DNA from 3 places in the Sporanaerobacter acetigenes DSM 13106 genome. Region 1 is predicted to be linked to each of the others. Evidence: riboswitches for the same ligand, from Rfam matches in the RefSeq annotation. Region 1 holds a riboswitch; each other region holds the start of a gene.
What was found. A riboswitch is a leader RNA that binds a small molecule or an ion and turns the genes downstream of it on or off. The one in region 1 is predicted to bind cobalamin.
Positions count from the first base shown of each region.

Region 1 (5,632 bases):
GGTGCTCCAAAAAGTAAAATATAAAATATAGGTGCAATGACTCCATCAGAAGTATTTTCTGCTACCGTTTCTATATCTGCCTTGATTATTTCAGATTCAGTCAAGTTTTCTGTATCTCTTCCCACTATATACGAAAGTTTCAATCTAGCCTCTTCTATTCCATCGTCAAATGCTTTATATACTTTCATTGCTTCTTTGTGAAGACATCTAGCGGCAATACAAGTATATATAAGATATACATTAACTATATGATATATAAGCTCATATTTTTTTATACTTTTAAGTAGTAAAAACGGAACAAAATAGGCTATGCAAATATTCAAAAAAACTATTATGAATCCTCCTATTTTAAGTCCTCTTTTAGTTTTGAAAATCTTTCTTTGCAAATTGTCTTCCGCTGAAATAAGCTTTCCCATATACTTCACTGGATGAGGAAAACTGTAAGGATCTCCTATAAGCAAATCTAAAAGAACTGCCAATATAATATCCATCACATAATTCACCTATTTCTTTAAAACAGAGTAAATATACTCCATATTCATATTTTCTCTAACTACCTTTGCAAGTTTAGATATCTCTTCTTCTCTTTCCCATTCCCTTTGTTCTTTGCTATTGCAATTCTTTTCATAATCTAAAAGACTATCTTCATCTTCAAGTTCCAAATGAACATAGGGAATAGTTCCAACTACAGGAATATGAATTAGTTTTTCTATCATGTCTATGCCTGATTGTAAAAGAGATATATCTCCTCTAAACTTATTTATGACAAGTCCTTTTATTCTCTTCCTTTCTTCTTCCTCTAAAAGCATTACTGTTCCATAGAGAGATGCAAATACACCTCCTCTATCTATATCAGCTATCAACAATACTGGAGAATCTGCCATTTCAGCCATACCCATATTTACAATATCATTTTCCTTTAAATTTATTTCTGCTGGACTCCCTGCCCCTTCTATGACTACTACATCATAAGTGCTCTCAATTTCTTTAAACGTCTTTAATATCATAGGTTTTAAACTACTTTTAAATTTAAAATATTCTACCGCATCCATAGTATATTTATTTTCGCCATCTATAAAAACTTGACTAGTTCTATCTCCAGTAGGCTTCAAAAGAATGGGATTCATTCTTGAATCTGGCTTAAGTCTAGCAGCAGCAGCTTGAAGTGCTTGTGCTGTACTTATTTCACGGTCATCTTCAAGGATATAAGACTTAGATGACATGTTTTGAGATTTAAATGGAAATACAGTAAATCCATCTTCTACAAATATTCTACACAATGCTGTGCAAAGCATACTCTTTCCTGCAGAAGAAGTAGTACCTTGTACCATAATACTTGTCACTTTCTCACCTCCAAAAAAAAGAGAACCTTCTCGAAGTTCTCTTGCCTATAAACCAAAAACAAACACTACCTTTCCCTCCGAAAGAATGCTTTTAGTTCAGGCAGGTTTCCTGACTCATGGCTAAATCCTCTTTCCTCCTTCCCAGCAAAGCCAGTGGATATGGAATTCGTCACCATTTACAGTAGCGGGGGCTGTAGTGGAATTTCACCACTTTCCCTTTTAACCCATAGGGCACCTAAACCACTATTCTATTTTCAATTTAATAATATCATTCTTATTTATTTTATGTCAAATAGATTCGTCCCCATGCTTTAAAATATGATATCCGCAATGTTTAAAGTTGTTTCATCTTTGTTCAATGCAGAAAGAAAATCTACTTTTTTTACAACTTTAGCTAATATTCCTCCATTGTCTTCTTTTATTTCTCTTTCTTTATATTGTTTCTTGACAATATCTAAAAATTCATCATAAGAATATATCTTGAATTTTTCTATATCATATTTTTCTGCCAATATTTCGAGGAATCTTATGACAATATCTTCATAATCATTTTCTTTATCTGTTCCTAAAATTTCACTTATCTTTGGCATTATAAACTCAAACAAAGCCCTTCTATAAGGTACATTTTCTATACCAAGAACTTGTCCTATCTCTAAAATTTTGTCTTCACCTAAATTTAATAGAGTATTTAAAAAATATTCTTCATCTCTTTTAGGTTCAATATAGTATTTATAGCCCTTAAGTTTTCTCAAAGCCTTTATTCCATCATAATATCCAAGTTGCAAATCCCTTCTAGCTGTTTCACTGTCAAAATCTAAGGTTTTCCCTAAATCCTCATTGGGCGAAATATATATAATATTTAAATCTTTAGTGTCAAATTTTTTAGCTCTCCCTACCCCATGAGTCCTTATAGCAATTAAATCTTTATATCCTTTATCCGAAAGCAAATTTATAGGAAGATTGTTGTAAACTCCTCCATCTATATACTTTTTCCCATCTATTTTTTCTTTTTTAAATACAGGAAAATATGCACTAGCAATTAAATAATCTACAAGCATTCCTTTAGGGATATCTTCAATATATATTTCCACAGGTTTTAAATCTGAAAGGGATACTGTGACTATGCCAAAATCCTTTCCTGAATTTCTAATTTTTTCTTCATCTATTACTTCTTCTAACAAATTTCTCAAAGGAGTTATATCTAATCCTCCATCATTTATAACTCCTTTAATTGCCCCTGCTAAGTTTTTTATATCACTTCTACTCATCTTCCCATTTTTTATTTTTTCTATTTTCTCATCATTGGCTTCTATGACTCGTGAATAAGTCATATTGTACCAAAGTTCATAGGCTTTCTCATATTCGCCTTGAACCAACATGGCACCATTCAACGCTCCAACAGAAGTGCCTGCTATTCCGCCAATTTCAATTCCCATATCCATTATAGCTTTATATGCTCCTATATGATATGCTCCTTTGGCTCCTCCACCTTCAAGAATTACACCGTACATAAAAGCACCCCCATTTATTTTCTTTTTATATACCCATAATAGCTTAATAAATATTATAAATTCTACTTTATATCTATAAATCCTTCTTTTTCTATCTTGGTATTAAACCCTTTAGATAGACCATTTATATAGGATATGGCTTCTACTTTATCTTTGCCCTCTAAAGGTATAGGTCTTGAATTAACTATTTTACATGGTATGATATTTACTCTTTCTATTTTCTTATTCTTTATGACTACTTGCCCAATCATAGTCTTCTTGCTTAATTCACTTGTTGAATTGAAAACAAAATTTCCTAAGCTATAAAAAATAGGTTTTCCCTTATAAACCTGTATCCCTTGCAGAACATGAGGATGATGACCCATGACAACATCTGCACCATTATCTATTGCTTTTTTAGCAAGCTTTATCTCTTGTGCCCTTGGAGCAGTACTTCTTTCAACTCCCCAGTGAATAGAGAAAACTACTATATCTATGTTTTTCTTCATCTCTTGAATCTTTTTACACATTTCATCTACATAAGGATCATATCCGCTGAGAACTCCAGGTCTTTTATCGTTTGCATACCACTTTGAATCCGGTATAACTCTTGAATAAGCTACAATGCCAATTTTAACTCCATTCTCCTCAGCTACAATTCCCTTCACTGCTTCCTTTTTATTTCTTCCAGCTCCTGTATACTTGATTTCGTATTTATCTAAATTATTTAGCGTATCCATAAATCCATCATATCCATAATCTAGCACATGATTGTTTGCAAGAGTCACCACATCTATACCTGATTCTTTCATCGCCTTTGGTGTCATGGGACTAGATCTAAAATTGTACTGCTTGTTTGGCCATTTTTTCCCTCCATTGGTAATGCTGGTCTCTAAATTTACTATTGTCAAGTCATCCTTTGTGAAATAAGTTTTTACTTTTCCCCAAGGATATCCTATCCCATATTGATTGTAATACTTTCTAATTACTCCATCAAATAAAACATCTCCTGCCATGGATATAACCGTTTCATCTTTCTCCCCATTGTCTTCCGCTTTCACAGAAATAGTAGAAAACAGTAAAATAAATATTAAAAGCATGGAAATTTTTTTTCTCAATTTCATCCCCCTTATTTGACTATTAAATATATTCATTTATCTAATATATTATATATTCTATAATTTGATTATGATGGCAAAATATTTTTAAGCACTCTCACAAAATTTTCTCCTAATATCTTTCTTATAGTAGATTCACTGTAACCTCTATTTAAAAGCTCTTTTGTAACTATTGGAATTTTAGTACAGTCCTCCAAATCTTTTGTCCCTTTGGAGCCTAAATACTCATTAAAATCAAATCCCAATCCTACATGGTCTTCTCCTGCCAATTTTAAAATATATTCTAAATGTTTCATGAAACTTTCTATAGATTCTTTTTCTTTATCCTCTGTAAAATATCCATTGAGTCCTATGACGCCACCAGTTTTAGCAATAGCTTTTATCTGTTCATCTGTCAAATTTCTCTCATGATTATATACAGCTTTAGCATTTGAATGAGAAGCAATAATAGGATTTTTAACTAAATCAATTATATCCCAAAAACCTTCTTCATTTAGATGTGAAACATCAACTATTATACCTAGTTTCTCCATTTTCAATATAGCATCTTTACCTAATCGGCTTAATCCACCACCTTCAGAAACACCTGCTGCAAAATAATTTCTCCAATTCCATGTAAGCATAGCACTTCTAAGCCCTAATTCATAAAAAACATCAATCAATCCCAATTCATTGCTTATAGGCTCCATCCCCTCCATTGATAGTACTAAGCCTATTTTATTTTTGCTAATTGCTTCATCTAAATCTCCTTTGGTGCGTATAAACATGGCCTCTTCAGTATTTTCAAGTTGTCTATACACTTCAGATATTTCAATCAACGCTTCTTTTAAAGAACCTTCAGGATGCAAATTTTCAAAAGTATTTACAAATACTAAATTTACACCTCCCTGTTTTAATAAGGGCAAATGTTTTGAAATAAGTATATCTCCACTTCCTTTCCTACCTTTTTCCATCAACATATGAAGTGGAATATCTGAATGTGCATCTACCACGTAAGAATTCTTATGTAAATCCATATAATTCATCATTTCATCCCCTCTATAGAAATTTATTGATACAATAAACATTGTACTATTTTTCTATATAAAAGAAAACACCCTCAAATGAAGGTGTTCTTATATGCACGCTACTCTATTTCTCCCACATCTTTTAGCTTCATACAAGGCCTTATCAGCTTCTATTATGACATTGCTTATATCACTATCTTTACCAATTTTATCTATTTGAGACACTCCAATGCTCACTGTCACTGATATATCAAAATTCCATATTCTAAAATTGTTGTTTTCAACTTGACTTCTAAGTCTTTCAGCTATTTTTTTTGCCGTATTCATATCAGTATTTGGCAATAAACATACAAATTCTTCTCCACCAAATCTAATTAGTATATCATCACTTCTAGTATTGTTTTTCATGATTTTAGAAATTTCCTTCAATATCATATCTCCTACACCATGACCATAAGTATCATTTATATCTTTGAAATGATCTATATCCAGCATGAGTACAGATATATTATTTTTTAAACCTTGACATTGTAGAGAAATTTCCTCTATTTTTTCATCTATATACCTTCTATTGTAAAGTCCAGTAAGAAAATCAGTTTTAGACTCCATATCCTTGACCCTATAAAATCTTTGAAGTTCTTTGTTAGCATTCTCAAGCTCCATTTTATTTCTCT
Region 1 is NZ_FQXR01000009.1:24,265-29,896, reverse strand. Features, by position in the region: gene cbiB (adenosylcobinamide-phosphate synthase CbiB) at 1-491, opposite strand, end outside; gene BUA21_RS09640 (cobyric acid synthase) at 504-1,343, opposite strand; cobalamin riboswitch at 1,426-1,597, opposite strand; gene BUA21_RS09635 (patatin-like phospholipase family protein) at 1,655-2,854, opposite strand; gene BUA21_RS09630 (CapA family protein) at 2,917-3,951, opposite strand; gene BUA21_RS09625 (dipeptidase) at 4,020-4,979, opposite strand; gene BUA21_RS09620 (GGDEF domain-containing protein) at 5,067-5,632, opposite strand, start outside.

Region 2 (5,632 bases), on a different contig from region 1:
CCTATCGAACAATAGGGTTGTTTTGCACGTTCTTTTTTTTCGGTAAATTAGGAGGTGAGGGAGGATAACGCTTACTTTAATTACTTTTTATATTTGAGAAAAAGTTTTGAAAAATTCATATGATAATTAAAAAAGGGGACTAGAAAAATGGATAATAAGAAAAAGAATTTTAGAATTCTCGCAATTTCTTTAGTGCTATGCTTAATAAGTATGATTGGTGCCTCTGCAGTACAAACATCAGGTGGTAGAGTTGAAATTAAGGATTTACGTTGGGAAACTCCATCTGGGCATCTTATGAGTGCATTGCTTTTTATTCCTGAAAATGCTACAAAGGATACACCAGCTCCTGCGATTATTACTAGTCATGGTTGGTACAACAATCGTGAAATGCAGGATTTAAATTATGTTGAGTATTCACGTCGTGGCTATGTTGTTATGTCAATTGATATGTATGGGCATGGAAATTCTGATGCTGTAACTCCAGAAGAGTGGGAAAATCGTGGTACTGGTATGTATGATGCAGTAGAACTTATGTCTAGTCTTCCTTATGTAGATAAAACACGTATAGGTGTTACTGGGCATTCGAATGGAGCTAGAGCTGCTAACTGGTCTATTAAAGACGACAATCTTAAGGAGAAAGATGAGCAGCTAATTTCTGCTGTTTTGCTTATTGGTAATGATGCAATGTATACAAATGATCCAGGCGAGCCATTGTACTGGGCTTTCAGGACGGATGAACAAGAATATGACAATGTATATGGCAACCGTGATGTTGGTATTATTGCAGCTCAATATGATGAATTTTTCTTCCGTAGCAAGACAGAAAATGGTGGGTATACAGTTCCTCGAGACTATCTTAAAACTGAGTATGCACAATCTTTTTTAAATTTTGGTGTAGATCCAAAAGTTGAAGGTGAAACTCGTACAAGTGAAACTATTTATAAACAAGAAGTTGATGGTGAAACATCTAGTCGTGTTATTTATAATCCTGCACAAATTCACCCTTGGAATCATTTTTCTGCAAAATGTGCTTCATATGGTATAGAATTTTTCGAAGATGCTTTTGGTGCACCAAATCCAATTTCATCGTCTAGCCAAATTTGGCAATTTAAAGTTCTATTTAACCTTATTGGACTAATCGGATTTATAATGTTCATTGTAAGTTTCACTAAAGCGATGTTATATACAAGAGCTTTTGAATCTCTAAGAGCTTCTGAAGAAGTAACAATTGCACCAGCTCCTGCGGCTGAAGGTAAGGCTTGGTTCTGGGGAGGTTTAATCGTAAGTACAATAATTTCTGGTTTTACTTATATAAAACTTTTCAATGCAACTATGAGCAGTATTCCTTCGTTTTTCCCACAAGAGCCTGTATATTTCATAGGCATTTGGAGTGCAGTTATGGGAGTTGTTACCTTACTTATCATGCTATTGTCATATAAGTTATATGGCAAAAAACAAGGAGTAGATCTTCATGAAAATGGTGTTGCTATAAGTTCTAAAAATTTACTTAAGACTATTGGATTGTCTTTAATTGTAGTTGTTGTATCTTTTGCGCTTGTGTTTATTGCAGATTACTTCTTTAAGACAGATTTCCGTATATGGGTAATTGCTATTAAAGCCTTTACACCAGATAAAATTGCTATCACTTTAAGATATTTACCATTGTTCCTTATATTCTATATTGCAAATTCTATGTCTGTTAACAGTTTCAACTATGTTTCTATAGGCAAAAAGGAATGGATGAATACTGCCGTATTAGCTTTATTTAATGGATTAAGTGCTATTGTCATTGTGGCTATGCAGTATATTACATTCTTTAAAACGGGAGATGTATTCTTTAAAAGTATTTCAACTATAGCGGAGATTTGGTTGTTCCCTATTGTTGTTATTTTACCACTTGCAGCTGTTGTTTCTCGAAAAATTTATCGAGCAACAAACAATCCTTATCTTGCAGGCATAATTAATGCTATTGTTGTAACTTTGATGACATGTACTAATACTCTTACTCAACTATAGATTTTATATAGATAAGTGTTTTGATTAGAATTATGACAATCATATAAATTGTATTGTATAAATAATAAAAGTATTAGGGGGATTAGCACAGTGGAAAAGAAGTATATAATGGCACTAGATCAAGGCACTACAAGTTCAAGGACTATACTGTTTAACAAAAATGCAGAAATAGTTCAAGTAGCTCAAAAAGAGTTCAAACAAATATACCCAAAACCAGGTTGGGTAGAACACGATCCAATGGAAATATGGGGTAGCCAAATGGGAGTGGCAAGAGAAGTATTAGAAACTGCCGGGGTTAGACCTCAAGAAGTAGCTGCTATAGGCATTACAAACCAAAGAGAAACTACTGTAGTATGGGATAAAAACACAGGGAAACCTATATACAATGCCATAGTTTGGCAATGTAGAAGAACGGCTCCAATATGTGATGAATTGAAAAAAAGAGGATTAGAAGAATATATAAAAGATAATACAGGACTAGTAATAGATGCATATTTTTCAGGTACCAAAATCAAATGGATACTTGACAATGTAGAAGGGGCTAGGGAAAAAGCAGAAAATGGGGAGCTCCTCTTTGGAAATATTGACACTTGGCTACTTTGGAATTTGACCAGAGGCAAAGTTCATGTAACTGATTATTCAAATGCATCAAGGACTATGCTATTTAATATAAAGAATTTATGCTGGGATGAAAAAATATTAAAAGAATTAGATATTCCTATTTCGATGTTGCCAGAAGCAAGGCCATCCAGTGAAGTATATGGCGTAACAGACGAAAAAACTTTTGGCGGAGCTGAAATTCCTATAGCAGGAATAGCAGGAGATCAGCAAGCAGCACTATTTGGTCAGGCTTGCTATGGAGAAGGAATGGCTAAAAACACCTATGGTACAGGTTGCTTCATGCTCATGAATACAGGTGAAGTAGCAGTGCCATCAAAAAATGGATTACTTACAACAATTGCTTGGGGTCTTGACGGGAAAGTCAACTATGCACTAGAAGGTAGTATATTTATAGCAGGAGCACTTATTCAATGGTTAAGAGATGAATTAAGACTTATATCAGATTCAGCAGATAGTGAATATTTTGCTTCAAAGGTTGAGGATACAAACGGAGTATATATAGTGCCAGCATTTGTAGGTCTTGGAGCTCCATATTGGGATATGTATGCAAGGGGGACTATTGTAGGGCTTACTAGAGGGGCAAATAGGAATCATATCATAAGGGCTGCTCTTGAAGCTATAGCCTATCAAACCAAAGATGTATTACAGGCAATGGAAGAAGATTCAGGAATAGCCCTAAAAGCATTAAAAGTAGATGGTGGTGCTGTGGCAAATAATTTCCTAATGCAATTCCAGTCAGATATATTAGGAGTACCTGTTCACAGACCAAAAGTTATAGAAACTACAGCACTAGGAGCAGCATATTTAGCAGGATTAGCAGTAGGTTTCTGGAAAGACACAGAAGAAATATCTACAAAATGGAATGTAGACAGAATATTTAATCCAGAAATGAATGAGGAGCATAGAGAAAAGATATATGCAGGATGGGAAATGGCAATTGAAAGATCAAAAAAATGGGAAGTAGAAGAACAATAAAAAAAGAATAGGGGTTTTCCCCTATTCTTTGCATCTGTCTATGATATCTTGAAATGATACTGAATCTAAATCATTTTTAAAATTCTCTTGAATTTCTTCCAAAGTTTTATGTACAGGACATTTTTCTGGGCCTTCGTTGTTACATTCTTCTGGATGTTCAAGACATCGATTTAAGTAAATAGGTCCTTCTATGGCTTCTATAACATCTTTTAAAGTTATTTCACTAGGTGCTTTTTTTAGAGCATAGCCACCTTTAACTCCCATGAATGATTCTACTATATTTGCATCTCTCAATTTTTGAAGAAGTTTTAAAAGAAACCTTAACGGTATATTTTGTTTTTCAGATATTATATTAGCACTCAATTTTGCTCCTGGTCCCAATTTTGATAGGTAAGCTACTACTCTCAGTCCATAATCAGCTTCTTGAGTTATTTTCATATTATGCTCCTTAAATATCAATATATTTTACCTCATTATATACAAGAAGGGCTATTTTGTCAACATAATATTGACATATTAATATCATACTATTGTGACGGGAAATAAGTATTTTGGAATATATATGTTGAAAGATTCTTTTTCTTGTGATAATGTTATTTATGAAAAAGTGAATATGAGAAAAGTATAGGTTATGTTTTGCATAAAGTATTAAAAGGGAAATCGGTGAAAATCCGATGCAGCCCCCGCTACTGTAAGTGGGTACGAAATCAATATAGTCCACTGGATTTTTTCTGGGAAGGCATTGAAAGTAGGATGATCCACAAGTCAGGAGACCTGCCTATGGCTTTTTTGAGTAAGTCTTCGGTGGGAAGTCTGAGCTTTTTTGTTGGTTTTTCAACGTATATGGAAAAAAATCCCTAAACTGAAGTTGGGGATTTTTTTAATACAAAAAGTGAGGTGTTTTTATGAAAAACAAGAAGTATTTATTATCCTTTATGTTTTTACTTCTAGTTTTAGCTCCTTCTATATCTAATGCTATGCATATAATGGAAGGGTTTTTGCCTGTGAAGTGGGCAATTTTTTGGACGATTGTTACGTTACCATTTTTGATTGTTGGTATAAACAGAGTCAACAAAGTATTTAAGGAAGATACAAATAGAAAGGTGCTTTTAGGGTTGGCAGGAGGATTTGTATTTGTATTGTCAGCACTTAAAATTCCTTCTGTAACAGGCAGTTGTTCTCACCCTACTGGTGTGGGATTAGGAGCAATTTTGTTTGGACCTACTACCATGACTGTTGTTGGAATCATAGTATTACTTTTTCAAGCATTGTTACTTGCTCATGGTGGGCTAACTACTTTGGGAGCGAATACTTTTTCTATGGCGGTGGTAGGACCACTAGTATCTTATGGATTGTTTAAATTTTTAAAAAAGAGAAATGTAAAAACTTCGGTATCTGTATTTATAGCGTCAGCACTGGGGGATCTAGCCACATATGTCATCACTTCCATTCAGCTTTCTTTGGCTTTTCCAGATAAAGTTTCAGGCTTCTTAGGTTCCATGGGAAAATTTTTGAGTATATTTGCTGTGACACAAATACCTTTAGCAATAGTAGAAGGCATCTTAACAAGCATAATTTACAATTTATTGCTTGAATACAATGAGGAAGGGGTGCTTGGAAATGAAATCATCAAATAAAAAAAATATATGGTTATTTATATTGGCAATTGTAATAATTATAGTACCTCTAATATTTATGGGTAGTTCTGAATTTGGTGGCGCTGACGATGCAGCTGAAGATATAATAGGTGAAATAGATCCAGATTATGAACCATGGTTTGACAGCCTTTGGGAACCACCAAGTGGAGAAATTGAAAGTTTGTTGTTTTCGGTACAAGTAGCTATTGGTGCTGGAGCTATTGGATATATTTTAGGAAATATGAAGGGAAAGAAAAAAGTTGCTTCTAATAGATAAATATGCTTATACAAATAGATTAAGAAATTTTAATCCTATGGCAAAATTTTTATTTGCCATAGGAGCTCTTTTTATAGCAATAGGTTTAAATAATTTGTATGTTAAT
Region 2 is NZ_FQXR01000011.1:4,908-10,539, forward strand. Features, by position in the region: gene BUA21_RS10480 (alpha/beta hydrolase family protein) at 148-2,016, shown strand; gene glpK (glycerol kinase GlpK) at 2,107-3,612, shown strand; gene BUA21_RS10490 (RrF2 family transcriptional regulator) at 3,634-4,050, opposite strand; cobalamin riboswitch at 4,222-4,408, shown strand; gene BUA21_RS10495 (energy-coupling factor ABC transporter permease) at 4,518-5,249, shown strand; gene BUA21_RS10500 (energy-coupling factor ABC transporter substrate-binding protein) at 5,233-5,526, shown strand; gene cbiQ (cobalt ECF transporter T component CbiQ) at 5,510-5,632, shown strand, end outside.
Region 2: linked by a shared signal. The riboswitch ahead of BUA21_RS10495 (energy-coupling factor ABC transporter permease) and the one ahead of BUA21_RS09640 (cobyric acid synthase) in region 1 are both predicted to bind cobalamin.

Region 3 (5,632 bases), on a different contig from region 1:
CAGGGGGCAAATTCTTAAGTGAAAAGAAAGTACCACACAAAAATGACATAGGAGTCATTACATAGGTAGTAAACCTATTCATATCATAGTGACTCTCTATTGAAAGAGCAGCACCATATCCAAAAGCTGCAAATAAAAAACTGTTTAAAAAACAAATTAATACAAAATAAAAATCTATATGTATTTTTATACCAAATATAAATGATATAAGAAATATCAAAAAAGCTGCATACATTCCTCTAAACGCACCGGCAAGAATGTGACCAAAGGCTAATAAACTCATATTTACTGGAGAAGTTAAATAGTATTCAAAACTTTTTTCATGGAGTTTTGAAATATTAATTCTTATAGCTACAGCATTAAAACTTGTATTCATAGTAGAAAGTGCAATTATACCTGGCATGACAAAATGCATATATGTTGCTCCTTCTATGACTATGTCTTTACCTAATCCCCAGCCAAAAGCTATGAGATATAAAAGGGGTGTCATAATAGCTGAAGTTGTTATCTTCCAAAATCTCCTTTTGAAAAAAATAAATTCTCTCCATAATACAGCAAAAACTTCCATTTTTATACTACCTTTCTATTTGTAAAGTTATAAAATACATCTTCAAGTGTTGTTTTCCTTATGGTATATGAAACATATTCAATGCTTGAAATATACTTTTCTGCTCCATCTTTATCTTTAAAATATTCATAATTAGTCTTCATTTCACTGTCAAAATATTCAACAGTATATATGCCTAAATCATTCTTGAGTTTTTCAGGAGTTTCTTTTTTAAATACTCTTCCATTGTTTATCAAGCAAACCTGATTGCACAGATAATCTGCCTCTTCAATATAATGAGTCGTAAAGAGTACAGTCTTTCCCATTGCTTTCATGCCCTTCAGTATATCCCATATCTTCCTTCTTCCATTTAAATCAATTCCCACAGTAGGTTCATCAAGGAAAATTATATCCGGATCATTGATAAGAGCCTTAGCTATCATAAGTCTTCTTTCCATACCACCCGAAAGATTCATAGCTTTTTTATTTTTGTGTTTCTCTAATTCCATAAATGTAAGAAGCTCTTCTATTTTGTTTTTATAGTCCTTTATCTTAAACAATTTAGCTGCAAAAATTAGATTTTCATAGGCAGTCAGCTCTTTGTCTAAATTGGTATATTGAGGAACTACTCCTATTCTCTTTTTTATTTTCATATTGTTTCTAGACATTTTTTCTCCATCTACATAAATAGTGCCGGTTGTAGGCTTCAAAAGGCCTGTGAGCATCTTTATAATTGTAGTTTTCCCTGCACCATTAGGACCCAAAAGACCTAAAAATTCCCCGTCTTGAATTTTCAAATTTACATTATCTACAGCTGCAAATTCTCCAAACATCTTAGACACGTCATTTATTTCTATCAATTAAATCACATCCATATCCTATTCAATTAACAACCTTGTTTATTTTCTTAGGTATAAAATAAGGACAATTGTTTATAGAATCCTCATATATGTCCGCCTCGATCCTAAAAACATCTTTAAGCAAACTGGCATTTATTATATCTTCTGGACATCCAGATTTGGACAGTTTTCCATCCTTTATAACAAATATTTCATCAGAATACCTAGCAGCTTGATTTAAATCATGAAGAACCATGACTACTGTAAGATTTAAGGTTTGATTTAATTCTTTTATAAGTTCAAGTACTTCTAATTGATAAGAAATATCCAAAAAAGTAGTAGGTTCATCAAGTAGCAATATTTTAGGTTTTTGAGCAAGTGACATAGCTATCCAAGCTCTTTGTCTTTCTCCTCCTGAAAGGGTAGCTACAAATCTCTTTCTTAAATCTTTAAGCCCAGTCTTTTCTATGGCCCAATCTACAATTTCCAAATCTTCTTTTTTTAATTTCTTTCCAAATCCCAAATGTGGATATCTTCCATAGGAAACCAGCTCTTCTACAACTACATCAGAAGATACGTTTTTCACTTGAGGAAGTATGGCTAATTTTTGAGCCACTTTCTTGGTATTAATAGTGTAAATATTTTCATCATCTAAATAAACCTTGCCCTTTACAGGTTTTAAACATCTAGATATAGACTTTAAAATAGTTGATTTTCCCGAACCATTGGGTCCGATAACAGTCACTACATGTCCATCTTCAATTTGAAGGTTTACACCTTTTATAACTTCTTTCTCACCATAGTTCACATAGAGATCTTGTACTTTGATTCCCACCGTTAAACACTCTCCTTTTTTCTTAATAAGTATAGGAAAAATGGAGCGCCAAGAGCTGACATTATAATTCCTACAGGAATTTCCATAGGTGCAAATAGTACTCTAGCCAAAGTATCACACAATATAACTACTGAAGCTCCAAAAAAAACACAAGCTGGAAACAAATATCTATAATCTGAACCTATGAAAAGCCTAGCCATATGAGGCACTATAAGACCTACAAATCCCAAAAGTCCAACAACACTCACAGCACTTCCTGCAAGTAAAGAGGAAAGAACTATAAAACTAAATCTAGTTCTCTCTACATTTAGTCCCAACCCAGTAGCTACCTCATCACCTAACATCAATATATTTAATTTATTTGGAATCAACATAGTCAAAAACACTCCTACAACTGCATATGGAAACAACAATTTTACTTGAGACCAAGTAGTAGCTGAAAGTCCTCCTACCATAAAACCTATGACCCCTGCAACTTTATCCGGGAAAAAAGTCATAAGAGCATTTATTCCTGCATTTAAAAGTGATGAAACAGCTACACCAGCTAAAATAAGCCGTGTAGGAAGAACACCATCTTTCCAAGCTAAACAATATATAAATAAAGTAGCTAATAGTGAACCTATGAAAGCACCTGCTGGAACTAAATAATAAAATTCAGGAAATAATATGAGAATTGTTAAAGCCATAAGCCCTCCGCCAGAAGAAACCCCTATGATATTGGGACCTGCCAAAGGATTTCTCATGATCCCTTGCAAAATAGCTCCTGACAGTGAAAGGCATATTCCTACAAGGCCTGCCACTATAGTTCTAGGAAGTCTCACATTCCATATAACTTGATAATTAATCGTATCCTTTTCAAAAAGAATTGCATCAACTATTTCTCTAGGAGATATTTTCACCGCACCATTCCCAATGCTTACAAAAAAACTTACAATACACAAAACTACAAGTAAAATCAATATAAATCCCTTACTCGTTCCATTTTTTTCTTCACAACTGCTCATTATCATTTCTCCTGACTAAATCATATTTTTTAAATTAGAAACAAACAATTCTTGTATACTCTCAATTTCTCCCAATCCCTTTATATATGTTGCCACTTGAAATCCTTCTTTTAAAAGTATACTTTTCCATGAATCCTTACCATCCCCCGCCATGTCATTGTTGGCATGATCTCCTGCAACCAACATAAAGGGTTTCAATATGACTTTGTCTATTTTTTCTTCCTTCAAAATAGGAATTATATCTTCAATAGTTTTCTTTCCTTCAACTGTACCAATATAAATTCTTTGAAAACCTTTTTCTCTAAAGCTTTGCTGAAGCAAATCATAGCATTTATCATTGGCATGATCCGTACCATGCCCCATATATACCATTGCTTCATTTTCCCTCAAATTTAAAATATCCAATGCATTTACTACTTTTTCATAATCCCCTTCATCAAACAACAATGGTCTTCCAATACTTATATGAATATTCTTATTTTCTTCCTCAAAATCATGAACTTGTCCAATTAACTTTTCAAATTCATGACCAGGTATTATATGGAGAGATTGTATATATATTTGTTCAAATGCTTCTCTTTTCAACCTATTCAATGCTTCACTCACATTATCTACTACTATTCCATCTCTATTTTTTAATTTATTTATCACCATTTGAGAAGTAAAAGCCCTTCTCACCTCAAAGTCAGAAAATCTATCTCTAATTTTATTTTCCACACTCTCTATACAAATTTTTCTTGTCTCTTCATAAGTTGTACCAAAACTTACAACTAAAATAGCTTTTTTCATATCATCACCTCAATAAAAAAATCCTACAGTCTTCAGAGGACTATAGGATTTACTTTTTTTAAACACAACAAAAAAGCTCAGACTTCCCACCGAAGACTTACTCAAAAAAGCCATAGGCAGGTCTCCTGGCTTGTGGATCATCCTACTTTCAATGCCTTCCCAGAAAAAATCCAGTGGACTATATTGATTTCGTACCCACTTACAGTAGCGGGGGCTGCATCGGATTTTCACCGATTTCCCTTTTAAATAAAATACCTATACTTTCATTTATTCACTTGTACTTAATTCATACTATCACAAAAATAACATGAATACAATAAAATTTTGTCAAATACCAATCAGTAAGCAATATCCATATATAGATTTTTTAATTCATCTTTATCTAAGCTCAAACAATAGTCAATCAATTCGTCTTTTTGATCTACATACCTTTCGAGAATAATTTTTTCTACTTCCCCCAGCAATTCATCATACTCCTCATCATATTGTAAACTCATTTCTTCCCAGCCCCTTTTTAACTTTTTATCCAAAATATCCTTTTCTATATTTTACACTATAAACCTATGTAAATAAAGATAATTTTCAATATTTTCTGAATTATTTTCCATACTTTTCAGACCAATATTCAAAAAATTTTTCTTCATTTTTAAAAAGGGGAATTCCTAATTTCTTGTGAAGTTTTACAAGCCATGGCTCATCCAGCCCAGCTTTTTGTAAAATTTCTTTCTGAACAAACACATCTTCAACTAAACCTTCAGCTATGACTTTTCCATTATTTAATATATATATATAATCACAAAGCTCATATATCAAATTCATGTCATGACTAGAAATAGCTATGTTTTTTTCCTTACTTATATCCTCTATAATATTTATGACTTCTCTAGTCATAACTGGATCTAGTCCACTTGTAGGTTCATCAAACAATATTGTACTTCCATCCATAACCAATACACCAGCAATAGCAATTCTCTTTTTTTGTCCATAACTTAAAAAATGGACAGGTTTTTCTTTAAAATCATAAGCTCCTACCCTTTTTAAAACCCTGTCCACTCTTCTCAATATTTCTTCTTCCTCATATCCCATATTTCTTAAGGCAAAAGCCACATCATCATATACATTAGAATAAAATATCTGTTTATCTGGATCTTGAAATACTATATTCACTTCACTTCTATATTCTCTTAAATATTTTTTATTGTATTCTATACTTTTCCCTTTATATAATACTTTTCCTTTTTTAGGCTTCAAAATTCCAATCATATTTAGAAAAAGTGTAGACTTTCCAGACCCATTAGAGCCAATTATGCCAACTTTTCTACCCCTGTTTAAATCTATACTTACATCTTCTAATGCCATTGTACCATCTTCATAAAAATAAGTTAAATTCTTGGTCTCAATCATTTTATCACCCTACTTTAAACTCACCATTATACAATTTGCTATCTAATGAAATAATCATGTCCCTATATTTTTCAAAAATCCTTATAAATAAGCATTTGACAAGAAGAGAAATAGATCTATAAGAATTTTTCATTCCTACATACCCATATTTCATCTCTTGTGCATTGTATATTTCTTTGCTTTCTTCCAGAAATATGAATATAAATCTATAAAT
Region 3 is NZ_FQXR01000011.1:10,891-16,522, reverse strand. Features, by position in the region: gene BUA21_RS10540 (ABC transporter permease) at 1-568, opposite strand, end outside; gene BUA21_RS10535 (ABC transporter ATP-binding protein) at 571-1,407, opposite strand; gene BUA21_RS10530 (ABC transporter ATP-binding protein) at 1,430-2,221, opposite strand; gene BUA21_RS10525 (FecCD family ABC transporter permease) at 2,224-3,225, opposite strand; gene BUA21_RS10520 (sirohydrochlorin cobaltochelatase) at 3,241-4,014, opposite strand; cobalamin riboswitch at 4,113-4,288, opposite strand; gene BUA21_RS10515 (hypothetical protein) at 4,353-4,544, opposite strand; gene BUA21_RS10510 (energy-coupling factor ABC transporter ATP-binding protein) at 4,612-5,418, opposite strand; gene cbiQ (cobalt ECF transporter T component CbiQ) at 5,423-5,632, opposite strand, start outside.
Region 3: linked by a shared signal. The riboswitch ahead of BUA21_RS10520 (sirohydrochlorin cobaltochelatase) and the one ahead of BUA21_RS09640 (cobyric acid synthase) in region 1 are both predicted to bind cobalamin.